4 regions of the Streptomyces asiaticus genome follow, and region 1 is predicted to be linked to each of the others. Evidence: riboswitches for the same ligand, from Rfam matches in the RefSeq annotation. Region 1 holds a riboswitch; each other region holds the start of a gene.

Evidence for each region. Region 1 has a riboswitch for cyclic di-AMP ahead of KHP12_RS28315 (M23 family metallopeptidase). Riboswitches for the same ligand answer to the same signal wherever they lie in the genome.
Region 2: linked by a shared signal. The riboswitch ahead of KHP12_RS16880 (M23 family metallopeptidase) and the one ahead of KHP12_RS28315 (M23 family metallopeptidase) in region 1 are both predicted to bind cyclic di-AMP.
Region 3: linked by a shared signal. The riboswitch ahead of KHP12_RS23295 (transglycosylase family protein) and the one ahead of KHP12_RS28315 (M23 family metallopeptidase) in region 1 are both predicted to bind cyclic di-AMP.
Region 4: linked by a shared signal. The riboswitch ahead of KHP12_RS24040 (C40 family peptidase) and the one ahead of KHP12_RS28315 (M23 family metallopeptidase) in region 1 are both predicted to bind cyclic di-AMP.

Annotation. Positions count from the first base shown of each region.
Region 1 is NZ_JAGSHX010000006.1:4,924,273-4,929,260, forward strand. Features, by position in the region: gene KHP12_RS28305 (DUF6227 family protein) at 1-546, shown strand, start outside; gene KHP12_RS28310 (PP2C family protein-serine/threonine phosphatase) at 813-2,228, shown strand; cyclic di-AMP (ydaO/yuaA leader) riboswitch at 2,526-2,667, shown strand; gene KHP12_RS28315 (M23 family metallopeptidase) at 2,679-3,908, shown strand; gene KHP12_RS28320 (aldo/keto reductase) at 4,096-4,988, shown strand, end outside.
Region 2 is NZ_JAGSHX010000006.1:2,178,436-2,183,423, forward strand. Features, by position in the region: gene KHP12_RS16865 (bifunctional acetate--CoA ligase family protein/GNAT family N-acetyltransferase) at 1-526, opposite strand, end outside; gene KHP12_RS16870 (HPr family phosphocarrier protein) at 716-997, shown strand; gene KHP12_RS16875 (GntR family transcriptional regulator) at 1,155-1,910, opposite strand; gene KHP12_RS16880 (M23 family metallopeptidase) at 2,176-2,970, opposite strand; cyclic di-AMP (ydaO/yuaA leader) riboswitch at 2,985-3,149, opposite strand; gene KHP12_RS16885 (M16 family metallopeptidase) at 3,434-4,816, opposite strand; gene KHP12_RS16890 (M16 family metallopeptidase) at 4,837-4,988, opposite strand, start outside.
Region 3 is NZ_JAGSHX010000006.1:3,775,317-3,780,304, forward strand. Features, by position in the region: gene KHP12_RS23285 (FtsB family cell division protein) at 1-55, opposite strand, end outside; gene eno (phosphopyruvate hydratase) at 160-1,440, opposite strand; gene KHP12_RS23295 (transglycosylase family protein) at 1,746-2,462, opposite strand; cyclic di-AMP (ydaO/yuaA leader) riboswitch at 2,469-2,636, opposite strand; gene KHP12_RS23300 (LysM peptidoglycan-binding domain-containing protein) at 2,892-3,896, opposite strand; gene KHP12_RS23305 (cytochrome P450 family protein) at 4,082-4,988, opposite strand, start outside.
Region 4 is NZ_JAGSHX010000006.1:3,943,955-3,948,942, forward strand. Features, by position in the region: gene KHP12_RS24030 (M23 family metallopeptidase) at 1-621, shown strand, start outside; gene pcrA (DNA helicase PcrA) at 727-3,228, opposite strand; cyclic di-AMP (ydaO/yuaA leader) riboswitch at 3,387-3,572, shown strand; gene KHP12_RS24040 (C40 family peptidase) at 3,581-4,753, shown strand; gene KHP12_RS24045 (L,D-transpeptidase) at 4,860-4,988, opposite strand, start outside.

The DNA of each region.
Region 1 (4,988 bases):
CTGCTGTGGGAACTGGAGCACAACACGGGCGAGGGCGGCCGCCCGCTGTACGAGCTCTACGCGGACGAGGACGCCCTGGCGCTGGCCGAGCGCCGCGTCCACGAGCGCCTCGGCGGCGCCCGCTGGGAGGAGCTCGACGGGTTACCGCTGTGGCTCCCGGACCAGCTGCTGCACACGGCCGAGCCGGTGGAGAGCTCCCGTGCGTATGTGGCCGACAACTCGGCCGACCACGCCCGTCGCGTCCTGCGCCGCGCGGAGAACCCCGACCGCCCGGGCGAGGACACCGAGCGGCTGCTGGCCACCGCGTTCGCCCATGACATCGCCCTCGCGCCCAAGCCCCGGCGCCGCTCCGGCGGTCCCGACGCGACCTGGTGCCGCTTCTATGAGCACGCCTTCCTTCTCGCCGGAGGGGACGAGATCGTGCTGTGGGAGCTGGAGCACAACCTGACCCGGGACGGCCGGCTGGTGTGCGAGGTGTACCTCGACGAGGTCTCGGCGGAGCTCGCGGCGGACCGCCACGCCCGCGCGCTGGGCGTCGACCTCTGACGTACGCGCTATCTGACGCTCCCCATCCCATCCTTCCCATCCCCACCCGTCCAGCACCCGCTTGGCCGACACCGGCTCGCCTGGTGGCCCGTCAGCCGGAAGCCTGGTGACGACGGTGACCCCGTGACGCCGTGACGACGGTGCCGCCGTGATGCCGTGACGACGGTGCCGCCGTGGCGCCGTGGCGCCGTGACGGCGTGACGGCGTGACGGCGGCGGGACGCTGTGACGGCGGCGGGACGCGGACCAGGGAAGCGAGAGAAGCCGGTGCGGGTGCGAGGGAGCAGGGCTCGTACGGGCGCCCGTACGGAGGGCGGTACGGAGCGGCGTACGGCCTGGCCCCGGCTGACCCGCCCGCTCGCCCGCCGCCGCCCCACCACCCGCGTCCGTACGCTCATCGACACCGGCGCCGCGGCCGGTGCCGCCACCGACGCGTCCGCCGGGCCCACCGCGGGGCCCGCGCCGGCCGATGAGAGCGGTAAGGAGCCCCCGGGCCGCCGTATGGCCCGCTGGGTCCCCGCCGTCCTCGTCCTCGGCGGCATCGCCTTCGACCTGGCCGCCCCACCCGGCTACACCGCTTCGCCGTTCTTCGCCGCCGCCCCTTTGGTCGCCGCGGCGCTCTTACCGTTGCGTCAGACCATCGTCACGGCCGTCGTCGCCGTCCTCACCACCTGTCTGCTGGCGGAGTTGCACGGGGTCAGGGACCCGACCCAGGCGGCCACCGAGATCATCACGGTGGCGACCGTGACCGTGCTGGCGGTGGTGATCAACCGCGTCGTACGCCGCAGCCACCACCGGCTCGCCTCGGCGCGCGGTGTCGCGGAGGCGGCCCAGCGCGCCGTCCTGCCCGCGCCGCCCGCCCGGCTCGCCGGGCTGGAGATCGCCGCGCGCTACGTACCGGCGGAGAAGTACGCGGCGATCGGCGGTGATCTGTACGCGGTCCAGGACACCCCGCACGGTGTACGGCTGATCGTAGGGGACGTACGCGGCAAGGGGCTGGGGGCCGTGGAGGTCGTGGCGATCCTCCTGGGCTGCTTCCGGGAGGCCGCGGAGCAGGAGACGACCCTGGAGGCGCTCGTGGGTCGCCTGGAGCGGGCGTTGCGGCGCGAGGGCGCCCGGCGGGCCGACCTGGAGGTGGCCGAGGGGTTCACGACGGCCGTGGTGGCCGAAATTCCCCGTGGCTCCTCCACCCTGCGGCTGATCAACCGCGGCCATCCGGCGCCGTTGCTCCTGGAGGAGGGCGGCGCGGTGCGCGCCCTGGAGCCGGAGGCGTCGGCGCTGCCGGTGGGGATGGGGGAGTTGGCGGGTTGGCCGGACCGGGTGATGGAGCTGCCGTTCGCGGAGGGCGAGACGCTGCTGCTGTTCACGGACGGGGTCACGGAGGCCCGGGACCGCCATGGCGAGTTCTATGACCCGGAGGAGCGACTGCGCGGCCGCCGCTTCGCCGGTCCGCAGGAGCTGCTGGACGTGTTGGTGGCCGATGTCGAGCGCCATACGGGTGGCGGCACGTCGGACGACATGGCGCTGCTGGCGGTCCGTCGGACCCGGGCCCGCGGCAATGGACGGGACAACGGGCGCAACGGGCGGGACAACGGGGACAACGGGGACAACGGGGACAACGGGCGGGGCAACGGGCGAGAGGACGGTGGGGGCAACGACAGGCCGAACCCCGCGCCCTCCTAGCCGACCGGCCAGCCGCACCCCGGCGCCCGCACCGCACACCCTGCGTAACCAACCGAGCCCCCTCCGCATAACAATTGACGCACGATCGATCCGTATGCGGTTTTGCCAACTCTTGCCCCGCGCGTCGGCTCGCCCCTATTTGTCCCTCCTTGGGCGCTAAGTTCATGCCAAAGGTGCGCGGATTCCTCGGAACAGCTTGGAATCACCTCGCGCTCTCTATTAACGTTCGATAACGCAGCGCGGTCGTTACAACCGTCGCAAGGGCGGCACCGTGCGCCGTCGCCGAATCCCGTACGCACAGCGGCAGCACCGCACCACCAGCAGCACCAGGGAACCGGGGAACCAACACCTTGGGGTGAATCGGGTCGAACCTGACCCGTAGGAGACCTTCCTGCTCCGAACCCGTCAGCTAACCCGGTAGGCGAGAGGGAAGGAAAGGAGTGCGCCTCCGTGGCGTCCAACAGGTCTGTCCTGGCCGAGGCCCCGTATCGCACACGGGGAGGCGGTTTGGGGACCGCCACCGCCTACGGCCCCGGCTTCGACGCCGGTGGCGGGATGAGTTCAGGGGGCGGCCGATTCGCCCCCGACGACCCTTACGGTTTCGCCCCCGACGACCGCTACGCGGATGAGGGCGCCTCCGAGGGCCCGGAGGCCGGATTCGAGGCTGAGACCTGGGAGGAGTGGAACCCCACCGAGGAGTCCATCGCTCCCGTACGCGGCCGGCACCGCGTGGCCAAGCAGCGCGGCGGAACCATGGCGCGCAGCGGCGCCGTCCTCGGGGTCGGCGTGATCGCGGCGGTCGGTGCGGGCGGTATGGCCAGCGCCAAGGACCGTCCCGCGCTCCCCATATCCATGCCGGACCTCGGCCATGTCGCCGATCAGGTCAAGGCCAGCCTGCCCGCCGCCAAGGACCTGCCGGGCATCGGCTCCTGGGCGTCGGACGACAGCAGCGGCGCGCAGACCGCCGCAGCCCCGCTCTCCCAGGCCGGTCTGACCAGCGAGGACGAGCAGCGCGGCACCACCGACGCGGGCGAGGCGCTCCGCGCCCGCATCCTCCAGCAGGCCGAGAATCAGCAGAACGCGGCGGACGAGGACAGCCGCACCGCCGCGGCGCAGGCCGCCGCCAAGGAGGCCAGGGCCGCCGCGGGCAAGTCCGCCGACCAGGCCGCGGAGGCGGCCGCCAAGCGGAAGGCCAAGGCCGAGGCGGAGAAGCGGGCCGCCGAGCAGCGGGCGAAGGAGGCGGCCGAGAAGAAGGCCGCGGCCGAGCGCCAGGCCAGGCTCGCCGCCCAGTACACCCTCCCCGTCGCCTCGTACACCCTGACCGCCAGCTTCGGCCAGGCGGGCGACATATGGTCGGCCGACCACACGGGCCAGGACTTCGCCGCCCCGACCGGCACCCCGGTCAAGGCGTTGCACGGCGGCACCATCACCCAGGCGGGCTGGGCCGGCTCGTACGGCTACCGCATCGTGCTGACCATGAGCGACGGCACCGAGCTCTGGTTCTGCCACCTGTCCTCGATGGTGGTCACCTCCGGCAAGGTGTCGACGGGCGATGTCATCGCCCGCGTCGGCGCCACCGGCAATGTGACCGGTCCGCACCTCCACCTCGAGGTCCGGCCGGGCGGCGGCTCGCCGATCGACCCGATGCCCTGGCTGCGCCAGCACGGGCTGAACCCCTGATACCCCGGCGGCCCTGGCGCTCTCTCCCCCCTTGACGCCAGGGCCGCCGGTTCAGGTGCCGGTGGGGCTTTACGTCTCAACAAGGCTTCCCGTCCCGACGGGGCCGTCCCTCAGGAACGCACGCGGGAACAACGGGCTGGAACAACGGGCTGGAACAACCCCGCCCAGCCAACCGTTGGAAAGACGTATGGCTGACAACACACAGAAGATCGGTGATCTGTCCATCTTCCCGCTCTCCCTCGGCGGGAACGTCTTCGGCTGGACCGCGAACGAGGCCGAGTCCTTCCGAGTGCTCGACGCCTACGTGGCGGCGGGCGGCAACTTCATCGACACCGCCGATGTCTACTCCGCCTGGGTACCGGGCAACGAGGGCGGCGAGTCCGAGACCATCCTCGGCAACTGGTTCGCCTCCCGCGGCAACCGCTCCGACATCGTCCTCGCCACCAAGGTGGGCGGCGGCGTCCCGGAGCCGCGCGGGCTGACCTCGTCCGCCATCAAATCGGGCGTCGAGGAGTCCCTCCAGCGGCTGCGCACCGACTACATCGACCTCTACTACACCCACTACGACGACCCGTCGGTGTCGGTGGAGGAGATCATCACCACCCTGGACGAGCTGGTCCGGGAGGGCAAGGTCCGCGAGATCGCCGCCTCCAACGTCGGCGCGGACCGCCTGGAGGCCCAGTTGACCTTCTCCACCCGGGAGAACCTGGCCCGCTACGTCGCCCTCCAGCCGCACTACAACCTGGTCTCGCGCGACACCTTCGAGGGCGAGCTGTCCGAGGTCGCCGCCCGCCACGACCTGGCGACGATCCCGTACTACTCCCTGGCGTCCGGTTTCCTCACCGGCAAGTACCGCCCGGGCACGGCCGTCGACAGCCCCCGCTCCACGGGCGCGGCCAAGCACCTGGAGACCGAGCGCGGCCAGAAGGTCCTCGCCGCCCTGGACGACGTCGCCGCCAACCACCGCACCGAGCCCGCCACGGTCGCCCTGGCCTGGCTCCTCGCCCAGCCCACGGTCGTGGCCCCCCTGGCCAGCGCCAGCTCCACCGACCAGCTCCCCGCCCTCCTGGCCTCGATCGA
Region 2 (4,988 bases), 2.7 Mb from region 1:
CGTCCTCGAAGCTGCGCTTCTGGGTGTAGCCCGCGTCCGTGAACACCTTGATCATCTTGTTGTTGGCGGGCAGCACCTCGGCGGCGAACCGCCGGATGCCCCGCTCGCGTGCCACGGCGGCGATGTGTTCGAGGAGCGCGGAGGCCACCCCGCGGCCCTGGTGGGCGTCCTGGACGAGGAAGGCGACCTCAGCCTCGTCGGCGGGGGCCGCGGCGGGCACCCCCCGGCCGTCGATGCGGTCGTACCGAACGGTGGCGATGAACTCATCCCCCACGATGGCCGCCAGGCCCACCCGGTCGACGTAGTCGTGGTGGGTGAAGCGGTGGACATCGCGGTCGGAGAGACGGGGGTAGGGCGCGAAGAAGCGGTAGTACTTCGACTCGTCCGAGACCCGCTCGTAGAAACTGACCAGCCGCTGGGCGTCATCGGTGGTGATGGGACGGATCTGTGCCGTGCCGCCGTCCCGGAGCACCACATCGGCTTCCCAGTGGGTCGGGTAGGCGTGATGGTCCGACGGGCTCCGCATGGGAGCCAGCGTACGGGCCCGCCCGGTCCGGATGGTGGACACCCTTGCATCGGGGCCAAGTGTCGGGGGAAGGTCCGTATCGGGCCAGTCCGGGCATGGCCGGGCTCACTCGGACATCGTTCGGGTGAATCCGGACACCGTATGATTTTGGTCTAGACAACACCACCGTCACACCTGAAGGGCAACACCATGGCTGAGCGCCGCGTCACCATCGGCTGGGCCGAGGGCCTGCACGCCCGCCCTGCGTCGATCTTCGTCCGGGCGGCCACCGCCGCCGGCGTCCCCATCACGATCGCCAAGGGCGACGGCACCCCGGTCAACGCCGCCTCCATGCTGGCCGTGCTCGGCCTGGGCGCCCAGGGCGGCGAGGAGGTCGTCCTCGCTTCCGACGCGGACGACGCCGAGGTCGCGCTCGACCGTCTGGCGAAGCTGGTGGCGGAGGGGCTCGAGGAGCTTCCCGAGACCGTCTGACCCCGGGCTAGCCCTGCCTGGAATTCCCTGGCTGATTCCCGGAGTGATTTCAGGGATTCGACACGGCGGGGCCGCGGTGGCCGTAATGGTCACCGCGGCCCCGCCGTTTTCATGTTTCCGCGCACAGAATTCCCAAGAGTTGTATACGGGAGCTCTGTTAATTCCGGCCGCTTGCCGTGTTGACGGAATGTTTCGAAGTCCTCACCGGAATCGGGCGGCGCAGCCGGTATTCCGACAGCGCGCGCTCGGTGTGCGCGGTGGCGAGCGCCCGCGCGCGGTCGGCGTCGCCGCGCGCCACCGCGTCCACCAGCGCGCCGTGCTCCGCCCAGGACTCCATGGCCCGCGCGGCCGGGTCGGGGCGCACGGTGCCCTCGGGGGGCGCGGGCCACGCCCCGGGAGCGGCCGCGTACACCCACGCGGTCTTACGCCGCAGCTGGACGAGCAGCGCGGCCAGGCTCGGGCTGCCGGACGCCTGGGCGAGCGTCTCGTGGAACCAGTCGCCCAGCGGCCGCAGTTCGCCGAGCTGACCGCCCTGGGCCCGCTCCCGGCCGAGCCGGACCAGTCCGCGCAGCACCTTCAGATGGGCCTCGGTGCGGCGCTGTGCGGCCCGTGCGGCGCCCAGCGGCTCCAGCAGCGTGCGGATGTCCAGCAGATCGGCCGCCTCGCGCTCGGAGGGCTGGGCGACGCAGGCCCCCGCGTGCCGCCGGGTCGTCACGAATCCCTCGGACTCCAGGGTGCGCAGGGCCTCGCGGACCGGCACCCGGGAGACGCCGTAGCGCCGGGCGAGCAGTTCCTCGGTGAGGCGGCTGCCGGGCTGATACGCACCGGAGACGATGTCGTCGCGAATCGCCGTGCAGACCGCGTGTGCCGAAATCCGGCGACCGCCCTGGACCGCGTTCGTATCCCCGCTCACTTACGGTCCCGCATTGTAGAACCTCCGCCTTTACGCCCGCGAAACGTAACCATGGAACGCGCGTTGAACGACTCTATTCCACGCGGCCGCCATTTCCGATGGCGGGAAGCATTTCATAGATATTTTTTGGTCAGGCGGGCGGTGGCACGCCGAAGGCCCCGTCCGGCGGACGGGGCCTTCTCGGAAGTCTCCCGGGATCCCGGGATCGTGGGACCGCGCGGCGTTCGCGCCGGACGCGCGACGGGGCAGACGTCGACGCCGTGCGTCAGACGTTGACGCCGTGCGTACGCAGGTACGACAGCGGGTCGATGTCCGAGCCGTAGTCCGGGCTGGTGCGGGCCTCGAAGTGCAGATGCGGTCCGGTGACGTTGCCGGTGGCGCCCGACAGGCCGATCTGCTGGCCGGGGGTGACCTTCTGGCCGACCGAGACGCTGATCGACGACAGATGGCCGTACTGGGTGTACGTGCCGTCGTTCATCTTGATGACGACATTGTTGCCGTAGGAGCCGCCCCAGCCCGCCTCGACGATCTCGCCCATGCCCACGGAGTGCACCGTGGTGCCGGTGGAGGCGTGGAAGTCGATGCCGGTGTGGGTGCCGGAGGACCACAGTCCGCTGGACGCCTGGTAGCCGGTGGAGACGTAGGAGCCGCTGATCGGCGACACGAAGGTGTTGAGGCGCTTGCGCTCGGCCTCGCGCGCCGCGCGCTCCTTGGCCTCGCGCTCGGCCTTGGCCTTCTTCGTCGCGGCCTCCGCCTTTCTGGCGGCCTCCTGGCGGGCGATCGCCTCTGCCTTGGCCTTGGCGGCGGCCTGCTCGGCGGCGGTCTCCTGGGACTGCGCCTGGGCCTCGATGTGGTCCGCGATCCCGTCGCCGATCACGATCGCCTGGGTCAGACCGGTCTGCTGGGGGTCGGGGGGCCCGTCGGCCGCGAACGCCTGTCCGGTGATCCCGGCGACCACACCCGAGGCGACGGTCGTGATGCCCACGACGTTCGCACTCGTGCGGATGTTGACCTTGGTGGTGCGGCGATGCTTCCCGGTGGCAGTGCGGGTGGACGCCATACTGAGGCGCACTCCTTTCCTTCCTTCTCGCCTACCGGGTTAGCTGACGGGTTCGGAGCAGGAAGGTCTCCTACGGACCCCTCCCCCGGCCGGGGAAGGCGCCCGATTCACCCCTGGGGACGTGTTGGGTCCCCGGCTCCCCTGGCTTGCGCCGTACGGGGACTCGGCGATGACTGTCCGGTGCCGCGGATGCGGCGGGTCGCTGGCGAACAGCCGGACTGACGCTAAACGGGCCCGCTTTCGATCACCAAACGGTTCCGGTTTTTTGTTGCTCTCCCCACAAACCAAACAAGCAGTCAGTCCTATAAATCGGGCATGTCCGACGGACTCCGGCGCCCTTCCGGGACCGGGGTCCCTCCGCTGCCGGCTCATGGACCCGAGGTCCGCCGGACCGCCCGCCGGACCGTCAGCGAGTCGGCCGGACCGGCGGTTCAGCGCACGGATCCGGCCAACTTTCCTCGCCTCAGTTGGAGATGACGCGCACCTCGCCGATGCCGAGCGCCCGGACCGGCTCCTCGATCGCCGAGGCGTCCCCGACCAGCACCGTGACCAGCCGGTCCGCCGGGAAGGCGCTCACCACCGCGGCGGTGGCCTCCACCGTGCCGGTCTCCGCCAGCCGGGCGTACAACTGCGCCTGGAAGTCGTCCGGAAGATGCTGCTCGACCTGGTCCGCGAGGGTGTTCGCGACGGACGCCGCCGTCTCGTACTTCAGCGGGGCGACGCCCACCAGGTTCTGCACCGCGACATCGCGCTCGTCGTCGGTCAGCCCCTCCTCCTTCAGCGTGCGCAGCACCTTCCAGAGGTCGTCCAGCGCGGGGCCGGTGACCTCGGTGGCCACCGAGCCGCTGATCGCCAGCATCGAGGCGCCCGAGGAGCCGCCCGTGGGCGACGGGGGCCCGGAGCGCAGCACCTGTCCGAAGGCGCGCACCCCGTAGGTGTAGCCCTTCTCCTCACGCAGCACGCGGTCGAGGCGGGAGGTGAGGGTGCCGCCCAGGCAGTACGTGCCGAGCACCTGCGCGGGCCAGACCCGGTCGTGGCGGTCGGCGCCCACGCGCCCGATGAGCAGCTGGGTCTGCACCGCGCCCGGCCGGTCGACGATCACCACACGGCCGGTGTCGTCCGCGACGATCGGCGGAGCCGTGCGCGGCGCGCCCGCCCCGCCCGTCCAGGCACCGAGGGTGTCCACGAGCGCCCGGTCCAGGTCGACGCCGCCGAGGTCGCCCACGATGACGGCGGTGGCGGTGGAGGGGCGGAGATGCGCCTCGTAGAAGGCCCGCACGGCCGCGGCGTCGATGCCCTCGATGGTCTCCTGGGTGCCCTGGCGCGGCCGGGACATCCGCGACTCGGCCGGGAAGAGCTCAGCGGAGAGGGCCATGGAGGCGCGGCGGGCCGGGTTGGCCAGCTCATGGGGGATCTCGTCCAGCCGGTTGCGCACCAGCCGCTCGACCTCGCCGTCCGGGAAGGCGGGGGCGCGCAGCGCGTCGGCCACCAGACCGAGCGCCTTGGGCAGCCGGGAGACCGGGACCTCCAGGGAGACGCGGACGCCGGCGTGGTCGGCGTGGGCGTCCAGCGTGGCGCCGCAGCGCTCGAGCTCGGCGGCGAACTCCTCGGCGTCGTGCTTGTCGGTGCCCTCCGACAGGGCGCGCGCCATGATCGTGGCGACGCCTTCGAGCCCGGCCGGCTCGGCGTCCAGCGGCGCCTCCAGGTTGATCTCCACGGCGACGACCTGCTGGCCGGGGCGGTGGCAGCGCAGCACGGTGAGGCCGTTGGGCAGCTCACCGCGCTCGGGGGCGGGGAACGCCCACGGCCTGGGGGCGCCGCCCTTGGGCTGCGGGTGGAAGGTCATGGTCGCGGTGACGGCGTCGCTCACTGGGCCGCCTCCCCTTCTGCGTCGGTCTCGGCGGCTTCGGCGGTGTCGGCTGCGTCCTCGGCACCCTGGACGGGCTCGTAGACCAGCACGGCGCGGTTGTCGGGGCGCAGCCGCGCCGCGGCCACGGCCCGCACCTCCTCGGGGCTGA
Region 3 (4,988 bases), 1.1 Mb from region 1:
CGCCGAGCGCCTTGAGCCTGGTCGCGGTGGAGAACCGTTCCCGATCCGCCGGCACGTCGCCTCCCCGGTGATGACTTCGCTTGGGTAACGCCGTCGAGCGACGCCGTCCCCGGCCACGGTACGGGACCGCGGCCGGGGACAGGCGTCAGACGTGTCCGCTCAGCCCTTGAAGCGCGGGAAGGCGGAACGGCCCGCGTACACCGCGGCGTCGTCGAGGATCTCCTCGATGCGCAGCAGCTGGTTGTACTTGGCCACCCGCTCGGAGCGGGCCGGGGCACCGGTCTTGATCTGGCCGCAGTTGGTGGCGACGGCCAGGTCGGCGATGGTGACGTCCTCGGTCTCACCGGAGCGGTGCGACATCATGCACTTGTAGCCGTTGCGCTGGGCCAGCTCGACCGCGTCGAGGGTCTCGGTCAGCGAGCCGATCTGGTTGACCTTGACCAGCAGGGCGTTCGCGGTGTCGCTGTCGATACCGCGGGACAGCCGCTCGGGGTTGGTGACGAAGAGGTCGTCGCCGACCAGCTGGACCTTGTCGCCGAGCTGCTCGGTGATGGTCTTCCAGCCGTCCCAGTCCTCCTCGTTCAGCGGGTCCTCGATGGAGACCAGCGGGTACGCGGCGACCAGCTCGGCGTAGTACGAGGTCATCTCGGCGGCGGAGCGGGACTGGCCCTCGAACTGGTACGTGCCGTCCTTGTAGAACTCGGAGGCGGCGACGTCCAGCGCGAGCGCGATGTCCTGGCCCGGCTGGTAGCCGGCCTTCTTGACCGCTTCGAGGATCAGGTCGAGGGCCTCGCGGTTGGAGCCGAGGTTCGGCGCGAAGCCGCCCTCGTCGCCGAGGCCGGTGGACAGACCGCGCTCCTTCAGCACGGACTTCAGGGTGTGGTAGACCTCGGCGCCCCAGCGCAGGGCCTCGGAGAAGGACTCCGCGCCGATCGGCGCGATCATGAACTCCTGGATGTCCACATTGGAGTCGGCGTGCGACCCGCCGTTGAGGATGTTCATCATCGGCACCGGCAGCAGATGGGCGTTCGGGCCGCCGAGGTAACGGAAGAGGGGGAGGTCGGACGCCTCGGAGGCGGCGTGCGCGACGGCGAGGGAGACGCCGAGGATCGCGTTGGCACCGAGCGAGGACTTGTCCGGGGTGGCGTCCAGGTCGAACATCGCCTGGTCGATCAGCCGCTGCTCGGTGGCGTCATAGCCGACCAGCTCGGGGCCGATCTGCTCGATCACGGCGAGGACGGCCTTCTCCACGCCCTTGCCGTTGTAGCGGTTCTTGTCGCCGTCACGGAGCTCGAGGGCCTCGAAGGCGCCGGTGGAGGCGCCGGACGGCACGGCGGCACGGCCGGTGCTGCCGTCGTCGAGGCCGACCTCGACCTCGACCGTGGGGTTGCCTCGCGAGTCGAGGATCTCGCGAGCTACGACGACGTCGATGGACGGCACGAGGTTCTCCTTCGTATGGGTCTGCGGTAGCAGCACGAGCCTAACGGGCCGGGAGGGCTGCGCCCCGCGTTCGCCCGCCCCACGAGACAGGGGCGCGATACAAAACGCCAGATTCTGGATCAAAATCCAGAATTCCTGCGCATTGGGAAAGCCCCGGCAGGGCGCGCCATAGGGGCGGCACGCCCGGCCGGGGCTCGTTCTCGGGAGCCGGCCTCAGCTGGGGTCCCCGGGGGGAGTCCTCAGACCGGGGCCGTGACCATGACCGTGGCTGTGACCGGGGCCGCGGCCATGACCGTGGCCGTGGCTCAGCGGAGGTGCAGCTGCTGGCCCGGGAAGATCAGGTCGGCCTGCTCCACGATGTCCTTGTTCAGCTCGAAGACCTTCTTCCAGCCGCCCTTGACGTCGTGAGCCTTGGCGATCTTGCCGAGGGTGTCGCCGGACTTGACCTTGTACTCGCCGTCACCCTTCTTGATCGGGCCACGGGTCTGCTGCCGCGCGGCGTGCTCGGGCGCGGTGCGCGGCTGCGCCTTCGGCTGGGCCTTCGGCTGCGCCGACTGGGCGGCCGGGGCGGACTTGGTGGTCGCCGAGGACTGGTCCTGCGACCCGGAGGGCGCGGACGGCGCGGACGGGGCGGACGGGGCGGACGGGCTGCCGCCGGAGGTCAGACCCTTGCCGCAGACCGGCCAGGCGCCCTTGCCCTGGCTGCCCAGGACCTTCTCGGCGATCTGGATCTGCTGGGCCTTGCTGGCCTTGTCCGCGGTGGAGGCGTAGGCCGTGCCGCCGTAGGCGGCCCAGGTGGAGCTCGAGAACTGCAAGCCGCCGAAGTAGCCGTTGCCGGTGTTGATCGACCAGTTGCCACCGGACTCGCACTGCGCGACCTGGTCCCACTGCGAGGTGGTGGCCGCGGAGGCGGAGGTCGCCCCGATGAGCGGTGCCGCCACGGCGGCACCGGCGAGACCGGTGAGCGCGGCGATACGGGTGGCCTTGGAGGGGCGGCGGTGCTTCCCGTTGGACTTGAGCATTTTGGTTCGTTTCCTCACCGACGCCTACGAGGTGAGCTGTCGGGTTCGGACGTGAGTTGCCCGGCCGGTCGCGATGGTCGCTCCCGGCTTCACCCCTAGCCGACAAGCCCGTGTCCACAGGCCACTCGGCACCTACCTTGGGTCCCCCGCTCCTGCCTTCGGCGCTGACGCGTCGGTTTCCCCCCGACCGCCGGCAGGATTCGGCGTGACGATCGACGGTGCCCGCGGTGGCGAGCGGAAAGACGTTAAACACACCTGCCAAGAACGTTCAAACACCCCAAGGGCAGCGAATGGGGCTGTAATTGATCTCACCCGGCCCACATCGACGCAGGTGGGGCCGGGTGAGGAGGGATCGGACACGAGGCGCGCCCCGGAAAATGTGACGAGATGTATGTCTCACCGGGTCCAGATCGGGCAATTCCCCCCGAATCACTGCTCCCTGATGGTCAGGTCAAGTCGCTGACCAGGGATGATCAGATCGGGGTCGGTCCCGATGAGGTCCTCGTTGGACTCGTAGAGCCCTTCCCAACCCCGGGACACATTCTGGTGCTCGGCGATCCCTGACAGGTTGTCACCGGGGCGAACAGTGTAATCGCCGTCCGTGGAGCCCTCGTCGCGGTCCGAAGCGCCGCGCGAGGCATGGCGCCCGGAGGGCCGTGCGCTCCCGGCGTCGCCGTCGTCGGCCCCCTCTCCGGCGTCCGGGGAGCCGCGGTGGCGGCCGGAGGGCGACGGGTCGGCCGAGGGGGTCCTGGAGTCGTCCGACGCCGAGGGGCGGTCCGAGCCCGAGGGGCCGTCCGCATCCGCATCATCCGCCGCCGGGTCGTCCGAGGCGGAGCCGTCCAACCCGTCGGGGGACTTGGAGGTGTGGGGCGCCTCCGGGTCCTCGGCCGACCCGGACGCGTCCGGCGCGTCCTGCCTGTCGGCGCCGTCGGACGTCCCCGAACGGTCGGCGTCCGAGGAGGAGCCGTCCCGCCCCCGGTCCCCCGGGTCGTCATCGCCACGCCCCGCCCCCGGGTCCGAGGTGGCCGTGGTGCCGGGGTCCACATCGGGGGCGCCGCCGCCGTCGGTGAGCCCGGCGCCCAGCGCACAACTCGGCCAGGCGTCGGGGCCGCGGTCGCCGAGGATCGCCTCGGCGACGGATATCTGCTGGGAGCGGCTGGCGAGGTCGGGGCGCGGGGCGTACTCCGTGCCGCCGTACTTCTTCCACATGTCGAGGGTCAGCTGGAGCCCGCCGTAGAAGCCGTTGCCCTCGTTGGCGCTCCACATACCGCCGCTCTCGCACTCGGCGACGTGATCCCATGTGGCGGTCTGCGCGGCCTGTGCGCCGGTCGCCCCGAAGAGGGGCATGGCGAGGCCCGCTCCCGTGACCCCCGCCGCGACGATGATGGCCGGAGCCTGACGGGGGCGACGGTGTCGACCATTACCGGAACGCATGCGATTGACCTCTCCTATGGCGCTATGGCCCTATGGCGACAAGGTTTGCCGGTGAACATAGCGAGGGCACTCGATCATCACAAGGCGATGTATCCCAGGTCACGCCAAGGTCACACGGCTGATCATTCATCACCTATGTCCGCCCGTACGGGCCTTGGGGGCCGCAGCCGCCCGTTTCGCGGGGCTCAGCCGTCCGCGGAATTCCAGGTCACCGGGAGCGTGCGCAGCCCGCGCATGATCAGCCCGCCGCGCCACCGCAGCTCGTCCGGATCCTCCGCGAGCCGCAGCCCGGGCAGCCGCCGCAGCAGGGTGGCGATCGCGGTCTGGGCCTCCAGCCGGGCCAGCGGGGCGCCCAGACAGTAATGGATGCCGTGGCCGTAGCCGAGGTGCTGATTGTCCCGGCGGGTGAGATCGAGGACGTCCGGCTCCGCGAACCGTTCGGGGTCCCGGTCGGCCGCGGCGAGCACCACCAGCACCGGCTCCCCCTCGGCGATGTGCTGCCCGGCGAGGGTGAGCGGCTCGGTGGCGAACCGCCAGGTGGCGATCTCCACGGGTCCGTCGTAGCGGAGCAGTTCCTCGACCCCGGCGGCGAGCAGCCGCTCGTCCCCTTCTTCCATGGCCCGCCGCATGAGGGCGCGCTGCTCCGGATGGCGCAGCAGCGCGTAGACGCCGTTGCCGATGAGATTGACGGTCGTCTCGAAGCCGGCGAAGAGAAGGATGAAGGCCATGGCCGCGGCCTCGTTCTCGGTGAGGTGCTCACCGTGGTCGCTCGCCCGGATCAGCCCCGAGATCAGATCCTCCCCGTCCTCTTCTTCCCTGCGCTCCGCGAGTTCCAGGCGCTTGCGGTGGATCAGCTCGCCCAGATACGCCCGGATCCTCTTCACCGCGCGGGCCACTCCGCCGCGCGGGCCGCCGCCGTGCCGGATCATCGCGCCCGCCCAGTCCCGGAAGTCGTCCTGGTCCTCGCGCGGCACCCCGAGCAGATCGCAGATGGCGTAGATGGGGAGGGGGAAGGCGAACTCATGGATGAGATCCGCCTCTCCCCTCTCTTCGAAGGCGTCGATGAGCTGATCGGTGAGCGTTTGCACCCGG
Region 4 (4,988 bases), 980 kb from region 1:
AAGGACGAGTCCACGACTCAGGCCGCCCCCGACACCGCGGCGGCCCCCGTGAAGCCCTCCGTCGCCAACAGCAAGCTGGACTCCCAGCTCGCCGGGGTCCGCGAGGGCGCGGACGACTTCCGCGACCGCGCCAGCCGCACCCAGGAGCGGATCGACCTCCAGACGCGCCAGGCCGCCGAGAAGAAGCGCAAGGCGGCCGAGGCGGCGCGCAAGGAGGCGCTGCGCCCGAAGTTCGCGCTGCCCGTCGCCCAGCACGGCCTGAGCGCCATGTTCGGCCAGGCCGGTATCAACTGGATGTCGGTGCACACCGGTATCGACTTCCCGGTGAGCTACGGGACGCCCGTGATGGCCGCCACCGACGGCACCGTAAGGACGCAGTGGAACGACGCCTACGGCAACATGGTCGTTCTGACCAGCCCGGACGGCACGGAGACCTGGTACTGCCACCTCAGCAGCGCCAAGATCCGCTCCGGGACCGTCAAGGCCGGGGAGACCATCGCGTACTCCGGGAACTCCGGTAACTCCACCGGCCCGCACCTGCACTTCGAGGTCCACCCCGGCGGGGGCGCGGCCATCGACCCGCTGCCCTGGCTGCGCGGCAAGGGCCTCGACCCGACCTGACCTGATCCGGCAGGGCTGCCGGGGACAGCACCGCCCGTAGCGCGACCGCTGTAGCGCGCCCACCGGCGCGCTACAGCCTCGGCGTCCAGCCCCCGCCGGCCCCCGCTACAGCTTCTCCACCGGTGCGTACCGCAGCAGCAGCCGCTTCGGCTTCTCGTCGCCGAAGTCGATCGTCGCCTCCGCGTTGTCCCCGCTGCCCTTGACCGCCACCACCGTGCCGAGCCCGAACGAGTCATGGGTGACCCGGTCGCCGATGGCCAGGGCGACCACCGGGCGCTCCTGGGCCCGCCGGGTGGCGAACCCGCTGCCCCCGGTGCGCGAACGCGACGTCGACAGACCGGACGACAGCCCCGACGGCGGGGTCGAGGCGATACCGCCCATGGACGCCGACGGGGTGGCGGGCCCGGTGCGCCGCCAGCGCACATACTGGTCCGGGATCTCCTCCAGGAAGCGGGACGGCGGGTTGTACGCGGGCTGTCCCCAGGCGCTGCGCATCGTCGAGCGGGTCAGATAGAGCCGCTCGCGGGCCCGGGTGATCCCGACATAGGCCAGCCGTCGCTCCTCCTCCAGCTCCTTGGTCTGACCGAGCGCCCGCATATGCGGGAAGACGCCGTCCTCCATGCCGCTGAGGAAGACGACCGGGAACTCCAGGCCCTTCGCCGTGTGCAGGGTCATCAGCGTGATCACGCCGGAGCCCTCGGTGTCCTCGTCGGGGATCTGGTCGGAGTCGGCGACGAGCGCGACCTGCTCCAGGAAGTCCGCGAGGGTGCCGGGGTTCTCCTCGCCGCGGTCCTGCTCGAACTCCAGGGCCACGGCGGCGAGCTCCTGGAGGTTCTCGATCCGGGTCTCGTCCTGCGGATCGGTGGACGCCTGGAGCTCGGCCAGATAGCCGGTGCGCTCCAGCACCGCCTCCAGGACGGTGGCCGGGCCCGCCCCGGACTCCACGATGGTGTGCAGCTCCTCCATGAGCGTGTTGAACCGCTTGACGGCGTTGGCCGAGCGGGCCGCCATGCCGTACGCCTCGTCGACCCGGCGCAGCGCCTGCGGGAAGGTGATCTTCTCGCGCAGCGACAGCGCGTCGATCATGGCTTCCGCGCGCTCGCCGATGCCGCGCTTGGGCACGTTCAGGATCCGGCGCAGCGGGACGGAGTCCTCGGGGTTGGCCAGCACCCGCAGATAGGCGAGGACGTCCCGGACCTCCTTGCGCTCGTAGAAGCGCACACCGCCGACGACCTTGTACGGCAGCCCGACGCGGATGAAGACCTCTTCGAAGACACGGGACTGGGCGTTGGTGCGGTAGAAGACCGCCACGTCCCCGGCCTTGGCGTCGCCCGCGTCCGTCAGCCGGTCGATCTCGTCGGCGACGAACTGGGCCTCGTCGTGCTCGGTGTCGGCCACATAGCCGGTGATCTCGGTCCCGGCGCCGGCGTCCGTCCACAGGTTCTTCGGGCGGCGGTTCTCATTGCGCTCGATGACCGCGTTGGCCGCGCTCAGGATGGTCTGGGTCGAGCGGTAGTTCTGCTCGAGGAGGATCGTCCGCGCGGTGGGGTAGTCCTCCTCGAACTGGAGGATGTTACGGATCGTGGCGCCCCGGAAGGCGTAGATCGACTGGTCGGCGTCGCCCACCACGCACAGCTCGGCGGCCGTGGTCTCCTCGGTGTCGGTGCCCACCAGCTCGCGCACGAGTGTGTACTGCGCGTGGTTGGTGTCCTGGTACTCGTCCACCAGGACGTGCCGGAAGCGGCGGCGGTAGTGCTCGGCGACGTCCGGGAACGCCTGGAGCAGATTGACCGTGGTCATGATGATGTCGTCGAAGTCCAGCGCGTTGGCCTCGCGCAGCCGCGCCTGGTACATCACATACGCCTCGGCCAGCGTCTTCTCAAACCCTCCCCCAGACTCCGTCCGGGAGGTGCCCCCTGCCGCCTGCCCGGCGAAGGTCTCCTCGTCGATCAGCTCGTTCTTGAGGTTGGAGATCTTGGCGCTGAAGGACTTCGGCGGGAACCGCTTGGGGTCGAGATCCAGATCCCGGCAGACCAGCGCCATCAGCCGCTTGGAGTCGGCCGCGTCGTAGATCGAGAACGACGAGGTGAAGCCCAGCTTCTTCGACTCCCGGCGCAGGATGCGGACACAGGCGCTGTGGAAGGTGGACACCCACATGGCGTTGGCCCGGGGGCCGACGAGCTCCTCGACGCGCTCCTTCATCTCGCCCGCCGCCTTGTTGGTGAAGGTGATGGCGAGGATCTGGCCGGGGTGGGTGGAGCGGGCGCCGAGCAGATAGGCGATGCGGTGGGTGAGCACCCGGGTCTTGCCGGAGCCGGCGCCCGCGACGATCAGCAGCGGCGAGCCGGTGTGCTCCACGGCGGCCCTCTGCTGCTCGTTCAACCCCTCGAGCAGGGCGGACGGGTCCACGGCGGGCCGGGCCGCGCCGTCCCGGTAGTGGGCCTCCCGGGGCACGGGCGCGTCGAAATCGCCGCTGAAGAGGTGATGCGGCACGTCCTCGGCACCGCCGTGACCGGGGTGTGCCGATTCCTCGGGCGGCGGTGGCCGCTCCTCGTCCGAAGGAGGCCCGAGGTCCGCCAGGAAGCTGTCGTCAAAGAGGCTGCTCATCGCTCCCCGAGTCTAGGCCGCCCCACTGACAGCCGACGTCCGAACATCACGAAACGGTTTCGGGCAAAACGGTCACCAGTCTTCACAGGAGCCCCACGAGTTGGCTACCGTCCTGCGTCAGGCGGCCCGGAAGATCCGTCGGCGAACCACGTCGGCACGGGCGGCCTCCGCCGAGTCCGGTACGCCGTGAGGCGCCCGGAGCCGGGGACCCAACAACGCAACACCGGGGTGAATCGACCCGAAACGGTGCGGCACGGACAGTGCCGCCCGGACACGGCCGAAGGGCAGCCTTCCGTACCGCCCGAACCCGACAGCTAACCCGGTAGGCGGTCCACGGAAGGAGTCGCCTCCCTTGGCGTCGCACCGCAAGCCGCGGAGCCGAATACCCGCCCCGCTCACCGGTCACAGCCGCCGTACGGCCGTCGGGTTCACCACGGCCGCCCTCGCATCCGTCACCCTCCTCTCCCAGTCGGCCAACGCCGCGCCCACCGACCCCAAGCCGGCCGCCCAGTCGATCGAGCTCGTGAAGGAGAAGGTCGACAGCCTGTACCACCAGGCGGAGACCGCCACCCAGCGTTACAACGCCGCCAAGGAGCGCACCGACCAGCAGCGGGCCAAGGTCGACAAGCTGCTGGACTCCGTCGCCCAGCGCACCGAGAAGCTCAACGAGGCGCGGCGCATGCTCGGCAACTACGCCGCCGCCCAGTACCGCGACGGCGGAATGGCCCGCTCCGCCGCGACCCTGCTGTTCTCCAACGATCCGCAGGACGTCTTCGACCAGTCGCACCTGCTGGACCGGATGACCGGCCGGCAGAAGCAGGCCGTGGACGACTTCCAGAAGCAGCGGGTGAAGGCCGCCAAGGAGCGCGGTAAGGCCAGCGAGAGCCTCGCCTCGCTGACCGCGTCCCAGAAGCAGCTGAAAGTCCAGAAGAAGACCGTCCAGGACAAGCTGACCGAGGCGCGGCGGCTGCTGGCGAATCTGACCGCCAAGGAGAAGGCGCGGCTGGCGGCGATCGAGAAGAAGAAGGCGGAAGAGGCCCGCCGTAAGGCCGCCGAGCTGGCCGAGAAGCAGCGGCAGGAGGCGGCCGCGCGCAAGAAGCAGCAGGAGCAGGAGCAGCAGAACGCGGGTGGCTCCGGTTCGACGGCGCCCTCCACGCCCTCGGCCCCGGCCAACAGCTCCAAGGCGGCCCAGGCCATCGCCTTCGCCAAGGCGCAGCTCGGCAAGCCGTACGTCTGGGGCGCGACCGGGCCCAGCTCCTTCGACTGCTCGGGGCTGACGCAGGCGGCCTGGAAGTCCGCCGGGATCTCGCTGCCGCGCACCACCTGGGACCAGGTGAAGGCCGGTACGCGGGTCTCGACGTCGCAGCTCCAGCCGGGCGATCTCGTCTTCTTCTACGACGACATCAGCCATGTCGGCCTCTACATCGGCGACGGGATGATGATCCACGCGCCGAAGCCGGGCGATGTGGTGAAGAAGGCGCCGATCACGGAGATGCCGATCTACGGGAGCGTACGGCCCTCGTAGGCCCCCCTGATCCTGACGATGCCGCTGCCCGGGGCCGGGGCCCCGGGCAGCGGCATCGTCATCGGCTCAGCGGCGCCGTCAGCGCTTCAGTGGCGCCGTCAGCGCCTCAGGTGCCGGGCTTGCGCCCGTACACGTACACATCGTCGCCGTTCTTCAGCAGGCCCCAGTACTTCTTGGCGTCGCCCTTACGCATGTTGACGCAGCCGTGGGAGCCGGGCGGCGACCATACGCTGCC